DNA from 2 places in the Bacillus sp. T-10(2022) genome. Region 1 is predicted to be linked to the other one. Evidence: riboswitches for the same ligand, from Rfam matches in the RefSeq annotation. Region 1 holds a riboswitch; the other holds the start of a gene.

What was found. A riboswitch is a leader RNA that binds a small molecule or an ion and turns the genes downstream of it on or off. The one in region 1 is predicted to bind S-adenosylmethionine.
Region 2: another riboswitch for S-adenosylmethionine. It lies ahead of mtnW (2,3-diketo-5-methylthiopentyl-1-phosphate enolase); the one in region 1 lies ahead of OSJ91_RS14725 (YezD family protein).

What each region holds. Positions count from the first base shown of each region.
Region 1 covers NZ_CP113518.1:3,008,839-3,016,190, forward strand. The annotation lists gene sat (sulfate adenylyltransferase) at 1-180, opposite strand, end outside; gene OSJ91_RS14720 (phosphoadenylyl-sulfate reductase) at 256-960, opposite strand; gene OSJ91_RS14725 (YezD family protein) at 1,132-1,275, opposite strand; SAM riboswitch class I at 1,447-1,555, opposite strand; gene ssuE (NADPH-dependent FMN reductase) at 1,837-2,370, opposite strand; gene OSJ91_RS14735 (TetR/AcrR family transcriptional regulator) at 2,582-3,169, opposite strand; gene OSJ91_RS14740 (SDR family NAD(P)-dependent oxidoreductase) at 3,343-4,089, opposite strand; gene pdxT (pyridoxal 5'-phosphate synthase glutaminase subunit PdxT) at 4,245-4,844, opposite strand; gene pdxS (pyridoxal 5'-phosphate synthase lyase subunit PdxS) at 4,846-5,733, opposite strand; gene pdxR (MocR-like pyridoxine biosynthesis transcription factor PdxR) at 5,868-7,262, shown strand.
Region 2 covers NZ_CP113518.1:3,294,868-3,302,219, forward strand. The annotation lists partial or broken gene OSJ91_RS16065 (DUF2188 domain-containing protein) at 1-104, opposite strand, end outside; gene OSJ91_RS16070 (CobW family GTP-binding protein) at 170-1,096, opposite strand; gene OSJ91_RS16075 (cupin domain-containing protein) at 2,154-2,687, opposite strand; gene OSJ91_RS16080 (methylthioribulose 1-phosphate dehydratase) at 2,712-3,341, opposite strand; gene OSJ91_RS16085 (2-hydroxy-3-keto-5-methylthiopentenyl-1-phosphate phosphatase) at 3,338-3,997, opposite strand; gene mtnW (2,3-diketo-5-methylthiopentyl-1-phosphate enolase) at 4,004-5,236, opposite strand; SAM riboswitch class I at 5,342-5,496, opposite strand; gene OSJ91_RS16095 (aminotransferase class I/II-fold pyridoxal phosphate-dependent enzyme) at 5,628-6,800, opposite strand; partial or broken gene OSJ91_RS16100 (carbon-nitrogen family hydrolase) at 6,901-7,352, shown strand, end outside.

The DNA.
Region 1 (7,352 bases):
TGTCTCGTAGTCACTTTTTGTAAAGAATCCTTTAATTGGACTGTAGGCACCAGTGCCTATCAATTCAAGATCACTTAAAGCAATTTGATCGATTTCGATTGACTTTGTTATTTTACTAATATCATAATTTGGTTCCCAAAGATCGATTAATGTTCCTCCGTGCGGTAAACTGATTGTCATGCTAATTTCCCCCTATGGTTTCTATTTATTTAAGCCTATGGTTTTTATTTATTTAAGCCTATGGTTTTTATTTATTTAAGATAAATGCAATCCGCATTCCGTTTTTTGAGCTCCTTGCCAACGGCCAGAGCGTAAATCATCTGCATTGAAGGCTGGTGCTGTACATGTTTTACATCCAATGCTCGGATATCCATTATCATGCAGGATATTATATGGAAGTCCGTTTTTGTGGGCGTAGCGCCAAACATCTTTCCATGTCCAATGTATGAGTGGACATATTTTAACTGACTTGAACTTATTATCCTTATTGATATACTCGGTTAAAGCCCTTGTTTCGGATTGCTCCCTCCGCAGTCCCGAAAGCCATGCTGTTGCCGTTGAAAGCACATCGGTAAGCGGAATGATTTTACGGATATTACAGCACTTATTTGAATCTCTAACCCATAATTCATCCCCATATTCCGCTGCTTGTTCCTCTAGCGTCAAGGCAGGTTTCTTCATTTCGATCGAAAGCTTTGGATATCGCTTTTTCACTTGCTCGATCAATTGATAAGTTTCCTCAAAATGAACATCTGTATCAAGGAAAACTATTTTGGCAGAAGGATTGACCTTCGCCAATAAATCCGTAAGCACGATGCCTTCTATGCCAAAACTGCAAGCATAAATCAGTTCGTTTCCATAATGGTCATTCGCCCATTGCAGAACTTCCAAAGCACCTTTTGTCTCACTGTCTTCGGGAAATACAGGGAAATCCCCAGTGTTGAAATTTTCATAGTTTATTAATGCAGCCAACTTTGTAGCCCCCTCTAAAAACTTGCTGTATCAGGTTAGAGTAACTGTTGATCAATGCCCGTTGTAATTGTTTGACTCTAGGAAAAAAGAGACGAATCTAACCAATACTCTCTTTATATCAGTTAAACCCGCCTCTAGTTTTTCTAGTCAGCAGATACCTTATTTAATTCTTAATTTTTCATTTCTTTCCATTTGAATGATTTTACCATCCTGGACAATAAGTGTAATGGATCCATATTTCATAGAATTAAGCATTTCTTGAAGTCGTTCAAATATTTCTTCAAGCTGATTCTCTTTATCCAAGCCTGTTCCTCCTTTAAGAAAATCCGCGAATTTCTTATTTTCACCGCTGATTCAATGAATTTCTTAGATTTATATAATTCCAAACAACCTTACATTGTTATGGTTTGCCTACAACTTTCCCAAAAAACAAAAATCTTTCCATGATGGAAAGATCCCAAGGTAAATATCTTTACCTTATCTTCCAAAATGATCAACATTTTGTTGGAGGTAGCACCTTGCATCGATCATGCAGGTTGCTGGACTTCAAAGGGCCAATTCCCTCCGTCGCTCTGGATAAGTTTTATTATTTTAAATATTAACATATATTTAATCCTTGTCAATGGAGTTTTCTTATAAAATAACTTGGTTTAATATTATGGATGAACTGTTATTTTTATACACACTATTCCGATTATGATTTTATGTTCATGTAAATACGAAAATAGACTCGTCTTTTTAGATAAAGCATCCAAAAAAATGAGTCTATTTTCATTAACAAACCTATTATTGGCGCCTGTCATTCTTTGAAAAAATAATTTCTCGAATTCCAGTCCTTTTTATAGAAGGAATTACTCGAATTCATTAATTTCTTAACTGTATCGCTTCTACAAATTCTTGAACTTGACTCTGGACGCGATCAATTAAATGCAAATCATTTATCGGGTTTTCTGAATTCTGTTTATCTATTTCTTTATCAACGAAATAAATCCCCTGCAGCGGCTCGCCTTTTAATATTGAAATTAATGGTTTAAGTGCATAGTCAATCGCCAATAGATGCCTGTTACTTCCGCCAATCATGATTGGCAGTACTGGCTTACCCTTAAAAGCACCTTCTGGCAGCAAATCGATCAAGGCCTTCAATACACCTGTATAAGAAGCCTTATAAACCGGTGAACCAATAATGACACCTCTAGCTGCTTGAATTTTCTCTGAAAGCTTTAAGATATCTTCGCTATTATATTTGCCTTGGAATAAATCATCTGCTGAGAAATCCGTAATTGAGAAATAAGCTGTGGTAAAACCTTCGTTTTCGACTAATGATTGAATATGTTTTAGTGAAATGTCCGTTCTGGACGGAATAGCCGGACTTCCTGATAAAATTACGATATCGGTCATTTAATCTCCCCCTCCAATATTACATGATTTCAAGATAAAATCTTCGTAAGCATTTCGTACAGCATGCATTTATCGTAATAGTCTGAAAAATATAAGTCAAATCTTACACTCTGGTTTAAAAAATTTTCAAGTTTACTCCATCGGATCTTAAGGAAAATAAAACGGTCATATTGAAGGGCTTGAGCATCAAGCCGCAAATATGACCGTTTCATTATGTATGTTTTTGTTTGCCATGAATACCATATACCAAAAGTTGAGCAATGCTCTTAATTCGTTCAGAAGTAAAATATGGCTCCTTTTTCTGCTGATGGATCTCATAATGTGTAGATAATGCCAATGTGAAAGAAATGATCCCTACATTAAATAGGATAATATCAGAGATATACTGTATCTCACCACTATCTATTCTCTTCTGTATTTCAATATGCCTGGCATTCGGCTTGAAAATCTGATCTACATATTGCTTAGAAATATCTTGATCAAATTGTGTTTCCCTGAATAGTATCGAAAACTGTTCTTTATTATCAAGAATTTTATTTATCATGGTGCAAACATGATTCTCCACTAGATCATCCGTAGATAGATGGCTAGTCCCATCTTCAGATTCCTCTTTCTCATCAGGGGTAATGGTAGCCAATAGCAAATCTTTTTTGCTGTCAAAGTATTTGTAAATAGTAGCTTCGGAAACATTGCAAGCAGAGGCAATTTCATTCGTTCTTGTCATGTCAAAACCTTTAGTGGCAAAAAGAGTCCGGGCTACATTTATGATTCGTTCTTTCGTTTGCTGCCCTTTTTTCAAAAATATCAACCTTCTTTTATAATGATAAGACCGGTTTCACCAATCTATTTTCCATGATATCCCGATGGTATCAATCGGTCAATATTACCTTTGATTCATTAGAATTCAATATTCCCATATATCATAAATAGAAAACATCGTCTGATTGGGACGATGTTTTCTTATAGAGAAAATCACTTAAAGGATGCATAGCCATCATCGACCATGACTACACTTCCATTGATCGCATCCGCTTCCTCTAAAGATAATAGATAGACGGCATTTGCAACGGCTTCTGGCTTAATTAATTTACCGCGCATTTGACTTGCATTCAATTTATCGATGATTCCCATATCTTTATAGCCTTGAATGATAGGAGTGTCAACCCCGCCTGGCGCAATGCCCACTACCCGTATGCCATAAGCACCTAATTCCAAAGCAGCTGTCTGTGTCATCATTCTTACAGCTCCTTTAGTCGCCTGATAGGCAAAGGTTCCGTGGGAAGCTAAGTAAGCAAACACAGAAGCCGTATTAATAATGACACCCTTGTTACCTAGCTCCTTCATTTTCCGTCCTGCTGCCATGATTCCAAAGGCAACTCCGTGCTGATTCACTCCAATCGTTTTGAAGTAACCCTCCATATCTTGATCGAGGATCATACCGCCTGCACCGATGCCGGCATTATTAAACATGATATCGATCCTTCCGAATGTTTCCACTGCTTTATTGATTAAGGATTCAACATCTTCCTGCTTAGAAACATCCGTTTTTACAAAAATGGCCTCTCCGCCATACGCTGTAATCTGTTCAACGGTTTCCTGTCCCATTCCTTCATTAAAATCCGCAACAACGACCTTGTCCCCTTTTGCTGCAAATTTCAAGCATGTGGCCCGGCCAATACCGCTTGCTCCTCCTGTAATAACTGCAACTCTTGCTGTCATGTACATTCCCCTTTCAACACTAAAAATATAGTAAGTGTTTACTTACTTTTTTTATTATAAAAGTAAGGAATATTTAATTCAAGCAATATGTATTTATATAGGGTTTTGAGCTTTCATAAGTAAAGCTGTCCTATTACTAGGACAGCTTCATTTTTTTAACAGGTTTTCAATTCGGCCTTACTTATGGATGTCTTCACCATTTCAATGAAAAGCTGCATAAAACGATCATCACCTGTTAATTCTGGATGAAACGCACTAACGAGGACATGGTCTTGTCTCGCAGCCACTACATTCTCTTCATAAACAGCCAATACTTCTACACCTTCTCCAATTCCATCAGCAAATGGCGCCCGGATGAAAACTGCCTTATAAGGGGTTTCCATTCCTTTGATTGATAGTTCAGCCTCGAAACTATCCTTTTGACGTCCAAATCCGTTCCTTTTCACGGAAATGTCCATTAGTCCAAGATAGGCCTTCTCATCGCCAGTCAATTCATTGGCCGCCAATACCATCCCTGCACATGTACCGAAAATTGGTTTTTTATCTTCGAAGAAAGTTTTGACCGGTTCCATAAATCCATAGCGATCCATTAGTTTCCTCATCGTCGTGCTTTCTCCGCCTGGAATGATCAAGCCATCGATTTCTAGCAACTGCTCCGGCTTTTTTACTATAACTGCTTGTTCGCCGGCAGCTTTGATTTGATTCAAGTGTTCTTCAACTGCTCCCTGTAAACCCAAAACACCGATAGTTATCATATTACCATCCACGTTCCTGCATCCGTTCTGCCGGAGCTAGTTTGGAAATATCAATTCCTTTCATTGCACTGCCTAACTCTTTGGACAACTTGCCAATCAATTCATAATCAGTGAAATATGTAGTCGCTTGAACGATTGCGGATGCGAATTTTTCTGGAGTTTCAGATTTAAAAATACCAGATCCAACGAAAACGCCATCTGCTCCCAATTCCATCATCAATGCTGCATCTGCTGGAGTCGCAATTCCACCGGCTGCAAAATTAACTACAGGCAATTTACCTGTGCGTTTGATTTCTCTTAAAATTTCATAAGGGGCTCCAAGATTTTTTGCCTCTGTCATTAATTCATCATCACTCATGATGCTCACTTTACGAATTTGTGACTGTACCTTTCTCATATGACGCACAGCTTCCACAATATTACCCGTTCCTGGTTCTCCTTTTGTACGAAGCATTGATGCTCCTTCACCAATACGGCGTGCAGCTTCACCTAAATCACGGCAGCCACAAACGAAAGGTACGGTGAAATCACTTTTTAGAATATGGTATTCTTCATCAGCAGGAGTCAGCACTTCACTTTCATCGATATAATCCACTCCCATGGATTCCAGGACCCTTGATTCAACGATATGACCAATCCTTGCTTTAGCCATGACCGGGATGGACACTGCATTCATTACTTCCTCTACAATTCGCGGATCTGCCATTCTTGCTACGCCGCCAGCCGCACGGATGTCGGAAGGAACCCTTTCCAATGCCATGACAGCCACAGCACCTGATGCTTCTGCGATTTTTGCTTGTTCTGCGTTAATGACGTCCATGATTACGCCACCCTTTTGCATTTGTGCCATTCCTCTTTTTACTGTGTCAGTTCCTAATAATTTTTCCATTTTTCTCTTCCCCCTAATATTTGCATTTTTTAGATTTGTTAGACTTAGTATAAAAAAGAGTTGACCGCATTGAAAGTGTCAGTTTTAATAAATTTAATAGGGTCAGTAAATTTATAAAAAAAGGTGGAAACAAAATGAATATGCTTTCTTGCGATTTAAATCGGTTAAGTGAAGTACCTTTGTACGAACAATTATATTCATATATTAAAAAAGAAATCATTGATGGCCGTCTTCTTTACGGCACAAAACTGCCTTCCAAACGGAAATTGGCAGAGTTCCTGCAAATAAGTCAAAATACTGTCGAGACTGCATATGAACAATTGACTGCTGAAGGATACGTTGAAGTCATACCAAGAAAAGGGTACTATATTCAAACATTCGAGGATTTAGAGTATACACAAACTAACCAAGTATCAGTGGAACAAATCAATCATAAAGAAGGGGAATTGCTATATCATTTTCATCCCAGCCAAATTGACACGGAACACTTCCCATTTGAAAAATGGAGAAAATACATGAAAAGCAAAATCGATGAATCACATCAAGATCTTCTTTTACTTGGGGATTCTCAAGGGGAATATGAATTACGATGTGAAATTGCCCATTATTTGTATCATGCACGTGGTGTACAATGTGTTCCCGAACAGATTATCATTGGTGCAGGAATGGAAATTTTATTGCAGCAGCTTGTCCTTCTATTCGATAAAAATGCCATCTATGGTGTTGAAGATCCTGGGTATCACTTGATTCACCGGATTTTACGAAGCTACCCAAATGAAGTCCATCCACTGCAAATTGATGAAGAAGGCGTAAAGGTGAACCAAATTGAAGATTCAAACATCGACGTCGTGTATGTCACTCCCTCACATCACTTCCCCAATGGGACAATCCTATCCGTTAACAGACGGACGCGATTGTTGAACTGGGCTCAAGGGGCTGCAAACCGCTATATTATCGAAGACGATTATGATAGTGAATTTCGTTATAGTGGAAAAACAATCCCTTCCTTACAAAGTATGGATGCTAGTGATAAGGTGATTTATTTAGGGTCATTTTCAAAATCATTGATGCCATCAATTCGAATCAGTTATATGGTTCTTCCCGCTCCATTGTTACAAATGCATCAACAGGAATTATCTTTTTACCATTCAACCGTTTCTCGGATTGATCAGCATGTATTGACACAGTTCATGAAGGAAGGGGATTTTGAAAAGCATTTGAATCGGATGAGGAAAGTGTACCGTCGCAAGTTGGATAAAGTGATCGAGCTGTTTAAACCCCATCAACAAATAAAAATCATTGGAGAGCGTTCAGGATTGCATATCGTCCTCATCGTTAAGAACGGCATGGATGAACAGACACTTATTCAAAAGGCAAATGAAGACCATATTAAAATTTATGGCTTATCGACATATTCGATCGAAAAAATTGACGAACATCCTCCAAAAATCATATTGGGCTTTGCAGGGATCCCTGAATCCGAATTGGAAAAAGCCATTCAACTTTTATTAAACTCATGGGGTTTATAAAGAAAAAAGAAGTTCACTTTCGTGAACTTCTTTAAGTTTGTCGACAAAATGGGGTTCGGAATGGTCTCTTCCTAATTCCCTTTCATGATT
Region 2 (7,352 bases), 290 kb from region 1:
TATCCTTCATCCAATAATGCATTCGCGATTTCTATAGCCTTTTCCCTGACATCTTTATCTAGATTCTTCATCGAATTTGGGTAATCGTTCTTATTCCATGGCATTAATACCGCCTCCTTGATAAGAAAGTCTTCTTATATGTTTCCCTTCTTTTATGGGCGGTAAACGTTTATCGGGCCGCTCTCGCTTCCAAAGCTTGCAACTGACCGATCAACATTTCCTTATCCAACTTTTCCCCGATTATGACGATATTCAATGGCATTTTCATCATTTCATTCATATACATCGGCATTCCGTAGGAGTATTGAAATAAATGGGGGTATTGTGAATGTGTAAAGGAAATGTATCCTTTCATTCTATATACCGTTTCCGGCAGGGACCTAAGCCACTCTTCAAAGTCGGTTTGTGCCACGGCACCTTCAAATGTATGAACGATTGCAGTTAAATGCAAATGGTCATGTACATCAAGCTTTTGATGTCCATTATGCCTTTTTCTTTTCATTTGCTGCAATGATGCCAAAGAAATGGCTGCATACTCCGTCAATAAACATACAGCATCCCTATTCAGCGCCTGTATCGTATATATTAGCTGTGCGGCCTCCATCTCACTTACTAAATCGGCTTTATTCAATAATATGAAATCGGCATGGTGGATTTGCTCGGCAAGCAGCTGTCGAAGCTGCGGGGACAGCTCCTCGCGATCGCGCCACCTTAATAAATCGACCACCGTGATAATCCCTTTATACTCCAGCCTTTTGGCGAAAATCGGTGACATGATGCCGTCCAATACTTCAACTGGATGAGCAGCGCCCGTCGTTTCAATATAAACCGCATCCAGGTCATTTTCGGTTAGCAATTCATGAAGCTGAACCTCCAGTTTATCTTGAATTGTGCAGCAGATGCACCCGTCAAACAACTCCTTCAGAGGCACCCCATCACCAATGAGTCCGCTGTCAACCGATACACTGCCGAGCTCATTTAAAAGCACGGCCACTTTTCTGCCCGCGTCACTTTCCTGCTTTAATATATTTCGAAGAAGCGTCGTTTTCCCGCTGCCGAGAAAGCCGCCCAATATGTACACTTCGGTTGTTTTCATTCTTATCTGCTCCTATGATCCGGTTAAATTCGATTCGGTTAAATTTTATCATACTTATCTTACTAAAGCACTTGCCGGATTCACAAAAAAAAACAGCCCGTAAGCTGGTTTCGGACATAGACAAAGTCGAAGAAAAGCGAGTTCGACTGAGGTTTTTTATTTAAAAACGTCCAGTCGATTTCAGAAATCCGCTCCCTTTCCGCCGACTGTCTGCCGAGCCTCCTCGACGAAAGCGTCTGTGGGGTCTCGGCTAGCCAGTTATTCGGCAGGAGTGTCGCAAATTTCTTCAATCCAATGAGGATTAGAGTATAAAACTATTAAGACCGGATTACTATATTCGAGCGTTCGCGAGATTTTTTGACCTTCATCTCACTATTCGGACTCCGAACACCATTTTGTTGCCAAACTGAAATCACGGAGTCCATCTTCGTGGTTACAGACTGTAGGCAAACTCTATGAAAACTCAGTTTGCCTACAGTGTTTTATTTAAAAAGTTCAGTTGATTTCAGAAATCTGCTCTCTTTCCGCCGACTGTCTGACACGCCTCATCGGCGCAAGCTCCTATGGTGTCTCGGCTAGCCAGTTATTCGGCAGGAGTGTCGCAAATTTCTTCAATCCAATGAAGATTAGAGGAAAAAACCATTAAGGATAATCTGGTTGTTTTTAAATCATGGTTCGAGATGAGACCATTCCGAACGCTTTTGACTGCAAAATGAAACAAGCCGGATGGCTTGTTTCAGAATGAAGATAAACTCGAAGAAAAGCGAGTTCGACTGCAGTTTTTTATTTAATAATGTCCAGTCGATTTCAGAAATCCGTTCCCTTTCCGCCGACTGCCTGCCAAGCCTCTTCGGCGCAAGCGCCTGTGGTGTCTTTTCTAGCCAGTTATTCGGCAGGAGTGTCGCAAATTTCTTCAATCCAATAAGGATTACAGGAAAAAACCATTAAGGATAATCTGGTCTTGTTTTTTAAAATCCTGGTTAGGGATGAGACCATTCCGACTTCCCTTTTGTCGACAAATTGAACCAAGCCCTTAAGCTGGTTTTTCAACATTGATTCATGCTTGAACTTCGTCTTTTTCGTAAATCGGCACCCATCCTGCCGCTGTAACGAAAATGCGGACAGCAACAGTTTTCCTATCTTCTGCAAGCGTAAAATAATGTCTTGTTGATTCTGGTACACTAATAAGATCACCTGGATTAAGGCGCACATCAAACCACTGTTTATCCTTGCCTTCGATGGCAAAGATACTCGTTCCGCCTGCTATGAAACGCACTTCATCATCTTCATGGTGATGTTCCTGCTTAAAGTTTTCAAGCATTTGATCCAAGTTCGGATTCGCATCGGATAATGTGATGATATCATGCGCTTTATAGCCTCTTCTTTCGGAGATTTCCGCTATCTCTGATTGGAATGCTACAAGGATTTCCTCCTTGTCAGCATCTGTTAGATCGTATTTTTCCACGAGATGGGCCGGTAATTTAGAAATGTCCCACTGCTCATAAATAACCCCTTGTGTTTCTAAAAATCCTTTTACCTGTTCACCGTTTTCAATAACCTCGTTTGTTTCATGGAATCTGATCGTCGCCATCATTCATTCCTCCTCTATGAGTGTTTATCTTAAAGAACCTGCAAACGCCTTTTGTTGATTAAGCAACAGTTGATATTGAAATAAAAATTCGCAAGCTTCAAGTATTCTCTTTGCTTCGAGTCCGCTTTTACCCCAAACCGTAATACCATGATTGCGGATCAGCACGGCGCCAGAGTCTTCTTCGACATGTGGCTCGAACTTATCGGATAACAGCGGAATGTCAGCATGATTATATATGATTGGAATCCGAAGTTCCGAATCTTCATCCCACCGACCGGTTGCTTTAATGATTTCATGATTACGAAAAGAAACTTGGCCTTCATCTCCGTACAATTCGGATATCACATTATTTTCAACTGTATGGACATGGAGTACACAGTTCGCATTCGTTTTCCGGTAAATGACTGTATGAAGTAAAGTTTCGGCCGATGGTCTTAGGTTCGTTTCTTCAACTGGCTTTCCTTTTAAATCCACCAGTAAAAAGTCCGAATCCGATTGCTTCCTTTTATCCTTACCGCTTGCCGTAATATAAAAGAAAGGGCTTTTGGGCTCCCGAATGGACAAGTTCCCGCTAGTTCCCATAAACCAATCCCTTTCGGCCAGTTCAGCTTTAATGTCTGCCAGCTCCTGCCATTCTTTAGAATGATTGTTCACGCTTTAACCACCTTCTGCTGCTTTAAAATATCAATTACATCAAAAAACGTTTCAAATCCTTGATGTGGAATCCCTTCCCTATCGCATTTTTCAAGCAGTATGTCACGGGCTATGACAAAATCGGCCTGTTTTGCAGCTTCAAAATCCGTTACCGAATCTCCAATAACGAATTTAAAATCTTCCGCACCCGTAATTTCCCTCATAATGGATGGCTTGCAGCAACCGCAATCATTATTACATTGATCATCACAAGTATGTGGCCACTCAATATAAATCTTTTCCTTATCAAAAAATGCATGGTTGCAATAAACGGACTCTGTTGGCAAGATATCATTTAAAAGCGGTGCAATGAAAAAATCCATGCCCCCGCTTACAATATATAAAGGGATGTTGGCTTGTTTCGTATACTCAACGAATTCATAAAACCCTGGACGAATGCCGGCCGTCTTTCTTACATATTGGATGATGTCATCCTTCAAGCCGCTATCAAGCAGGGAAAACATATCCCCTACTCCTGAAGATATACTGATTTTTTGCTGAAGGACACCGTCTTTCAACGCTTCCCATTCCGGAGGCGCAAATTTCTTCATGATTGAAATGATATTATCCGTGTTGGTGATCGTTCCGTCAAAATCACAAAAGATGATCGGTTTCATTATTTCTTATAGGCCTCCCCATAACACAAGAGCTTTTTTTAGTGTTTCATTCTCAAGCGCCGCTTCAGATAGGTCCTTTCCTGCCAGTACGGCTTCTACAGCAGAACGGAAAGCCTTTGCCCCGCCCTCTGCTCCATCAGGATGCCCGTGAATTCCACCTCCGGCATTAATCACACTATCGATTCCAAAATCCTTGATTAGGTCCGGAACCATGCCCGGATGAATGCCAGCAGAAGGAACAGGGAAAGCTTTTTTCCATGAAAGTTCATCTTTTGTCAGAGCTTCAGCAATCGCCAAGGTTTCCTTTTTTTCAAGTGCGACACTTCCATAAGGGGATGGGAACAAGGATAAATCCGCACCTGATAACCTTACTAATTTACCAAGCAATAATGGATAGCCGACCCCATAAAATGATGAAGCTGCCAATGCCCCGCTATATGCGGGGTGCGCCATGATCGGCAGCTTGATACGATCATGTTCACTCAAGGCCTGCAATACATCCAAACCATATGTATGAACGTTGAACAACAAGGCATCTGCCCCTGCATCAGCTGCTTGCTCTGCTTTATCCAATAATTCAAATGTTTTCCCTGATAGATTGACAGCATATAAAGTTCGGTGGCCAGTGGTTTCATAGACTTCATTCAATATTCTTTTTCCCGTTTTTATTCTATCGAAAAATGGAGTCAGGTCCTGGTCGAAGAGGATCTCATCATCTTTAACTAGGTCGACACCTCCTAATGCTTGTTGCCTCAGTTGCTCATTATGGAATGTTAGGTCTCTTCCTAATACACCTTTAAAGATGCTCATCACCAGGGGCCGGTTATATACGCCAACCTTTTCCCTAATGCCTTCAATGCCAAATTGCGGCCCTGGAAAGGCTTTTTGAATATCACCGACAAAATCCAAGTCGATAAGTTTTATTTCTCCATCCAATGAAAGTTTGCCGAAGACCGTCGTGAGGATTGCAGGTAAATCATTGGAGAAATTCCTTGCCGGATAGGCAATTTTAATAAGCGAACGGTATACTTTACGATTAAAGTAGCTGTTTGCCCTCTCTTCTTCAGAAAGTGGTGTCACCGATACGACGCGTCCCTTATGTTTTTCCAGTTGTTTCTGGACCAAATGGGGCAGGTCCGTCCATGTTCCGACAGTCAATCCCAAGGCAATGCTCTCTGCTTTTTTCTCATGATTTCCCTTAGAATCATGAATTAAATATGTAGCGACTATCTCGCTCATTTGATCACTCCTATATCACGTTAGTAAACTCTCGATGTCATTAACCTGAACTGGTCTCAAAATGGAAAAAGCCCCTTCATAAAGAAGAGGCTTTAAAAAGCCATCTTCTTATCTCCCAGCCATTGGCTGCAAGAATTAGCACCGTGCCTTGTGGATTTCAAGAAAAATCCGGCGAAGAATTCCGCCCCATTTTACAATGGAATTACGGTCGGTTGCTGGGGCTTCATAGGGCTAGTCCCTCCACCTGCTCAAAATAAGAAAACGCTGATATATAAATTTGCATCCAAGTATCGAAAGATTAAGAATTTATTTTGTATTCTGACAGGTAATCCCTACTTTGTCAATAAGTTTTAACTATTTAAGGGTGAATTAATCGGATATATCATTGTGGTTAAAATAATTTTAATCTACTTATCCGTTCCACAGCCTCTTTCAGCCGATCTTCCGAAGTCAGCAGCCCTACCCTGACGTATCCTTCGCCAAATTCACCGAATCCATTTCCTGCGGCAACAGCAACGTGGGCATGCGTTAATAAATAGTCTGCAAAACGCTCGGACGTAAAACCTTTAGGTACTTTGAGCCAGGCAAAAAATGATGCCGCAGGAGCTTTGACATCCCAGCCGATTGCCCTCAATCCCTCAATGAAAACATTCCTTCGCCCCTCGTACATCTGCACTAACTGCTCTACACAGCTCTGCGAGTCAAGCAAAGCGCTTGCCGCAGCTTCTTGTATCGCCGGGAAGAGACTCACATAAAGATGGTCTTGTAATAGTTCAAGAGCTTCTATGACACTCTTATTCCCCACTGCGAAGCCGACTCTCCACCCTGCCATATTGTATGTTTTCGATAGTGTGTATATTTCTATTCCTATTTCCTTCGCTCCCTCTGACTGGAGATAGCTTACCGGTTTTTTACCGTCGAATCCTATCGCTCCATAAGCGAAGTCGTGGACCACACAAATTGAATGCTCTTTTGCAAAAGAGACGGTCTCATCAAAGAAACTTTCAGTTGCAGAAGCACCTGTGGGATTGTTCGGATAGTTCAAGAACATCATTTTCGCTTTATCAAGTACTTCTTTATGTATGTCACTGTATTTTGGAAGAAAATCATTTTCTTCTGTCAAGGGCATGAATTCGGTCTTTGCCTGGGCTAAAACAACACCGGAAAGATAATCCGGATAGCCGGGATCCGGAACAAGGATCGTATCACCCGGATTCAATAAACACTGCGGCAGTTCGACAAGACCTGCCTTTCCCCCGAAGAGAATCGCCACTTCACTTTTCGGATCCAGCTTGACACCGTATTCACGTTCATAAAAGACGGCAGCAGCATCTTTTAAATATTGATGCCCCCGAAATGGCGAATATTTATGATTAATCGTTTTTTCAGCGGCAGACTGCAAGCTTTTCACGATATGGTCTGGAGTCGGCTGATCAGGATTTCCCTGGCCTAAATTAATGACATCATGTCCTTGCTCCGTGATGGCATTGACTTTTGCGACTAGTGAGGCAAAAAACTGCTTAGGCAGGTCCTGAAGCTGTCTGGATTTTTCGAATTGCACCATTTTATACACCTTCTCTGAAATTTCTTGAAATTCTAGTCACAAATGATATATGTTTATCATAGTCTTGTAAAGCATTTTTTACATATGGGGGTTTTAAACGATGAAGTGGAAAATAGCTTGTATTCAAATGGATATAGCCATTCGGGCAACCGGATATCAATTTTCAGGTTGCCGAACAATGGTTGGAAAAAGCAGCACGGTCGGAACCCGATATCGTCATTTTACCAGAGCTTTGGACAACCGGATACGACTTAAGCAGGTTAAATGAGATTGCTGATCAAGAGGCCGAAAAAACGATTGAATTTCTTAAAACACAGGCAAGGAAACACGAGATTCACATCGTAGGCGGTTCCATTGCGAAAAAAACGAGCAAGGGAATCTATAACACCATGATCATCATCGATAAACAGGGAAATCTCATAAAAGAATATGATAAGCTTCACTTATTTCAGTTAATGGATGAACATCATTTCCTGAAGCCAGGAGAAAAGGATGGTTTATTTACTCTTGATGAAAAAATATGTGCTGGTTTCATTTGTTATGACATCCGTT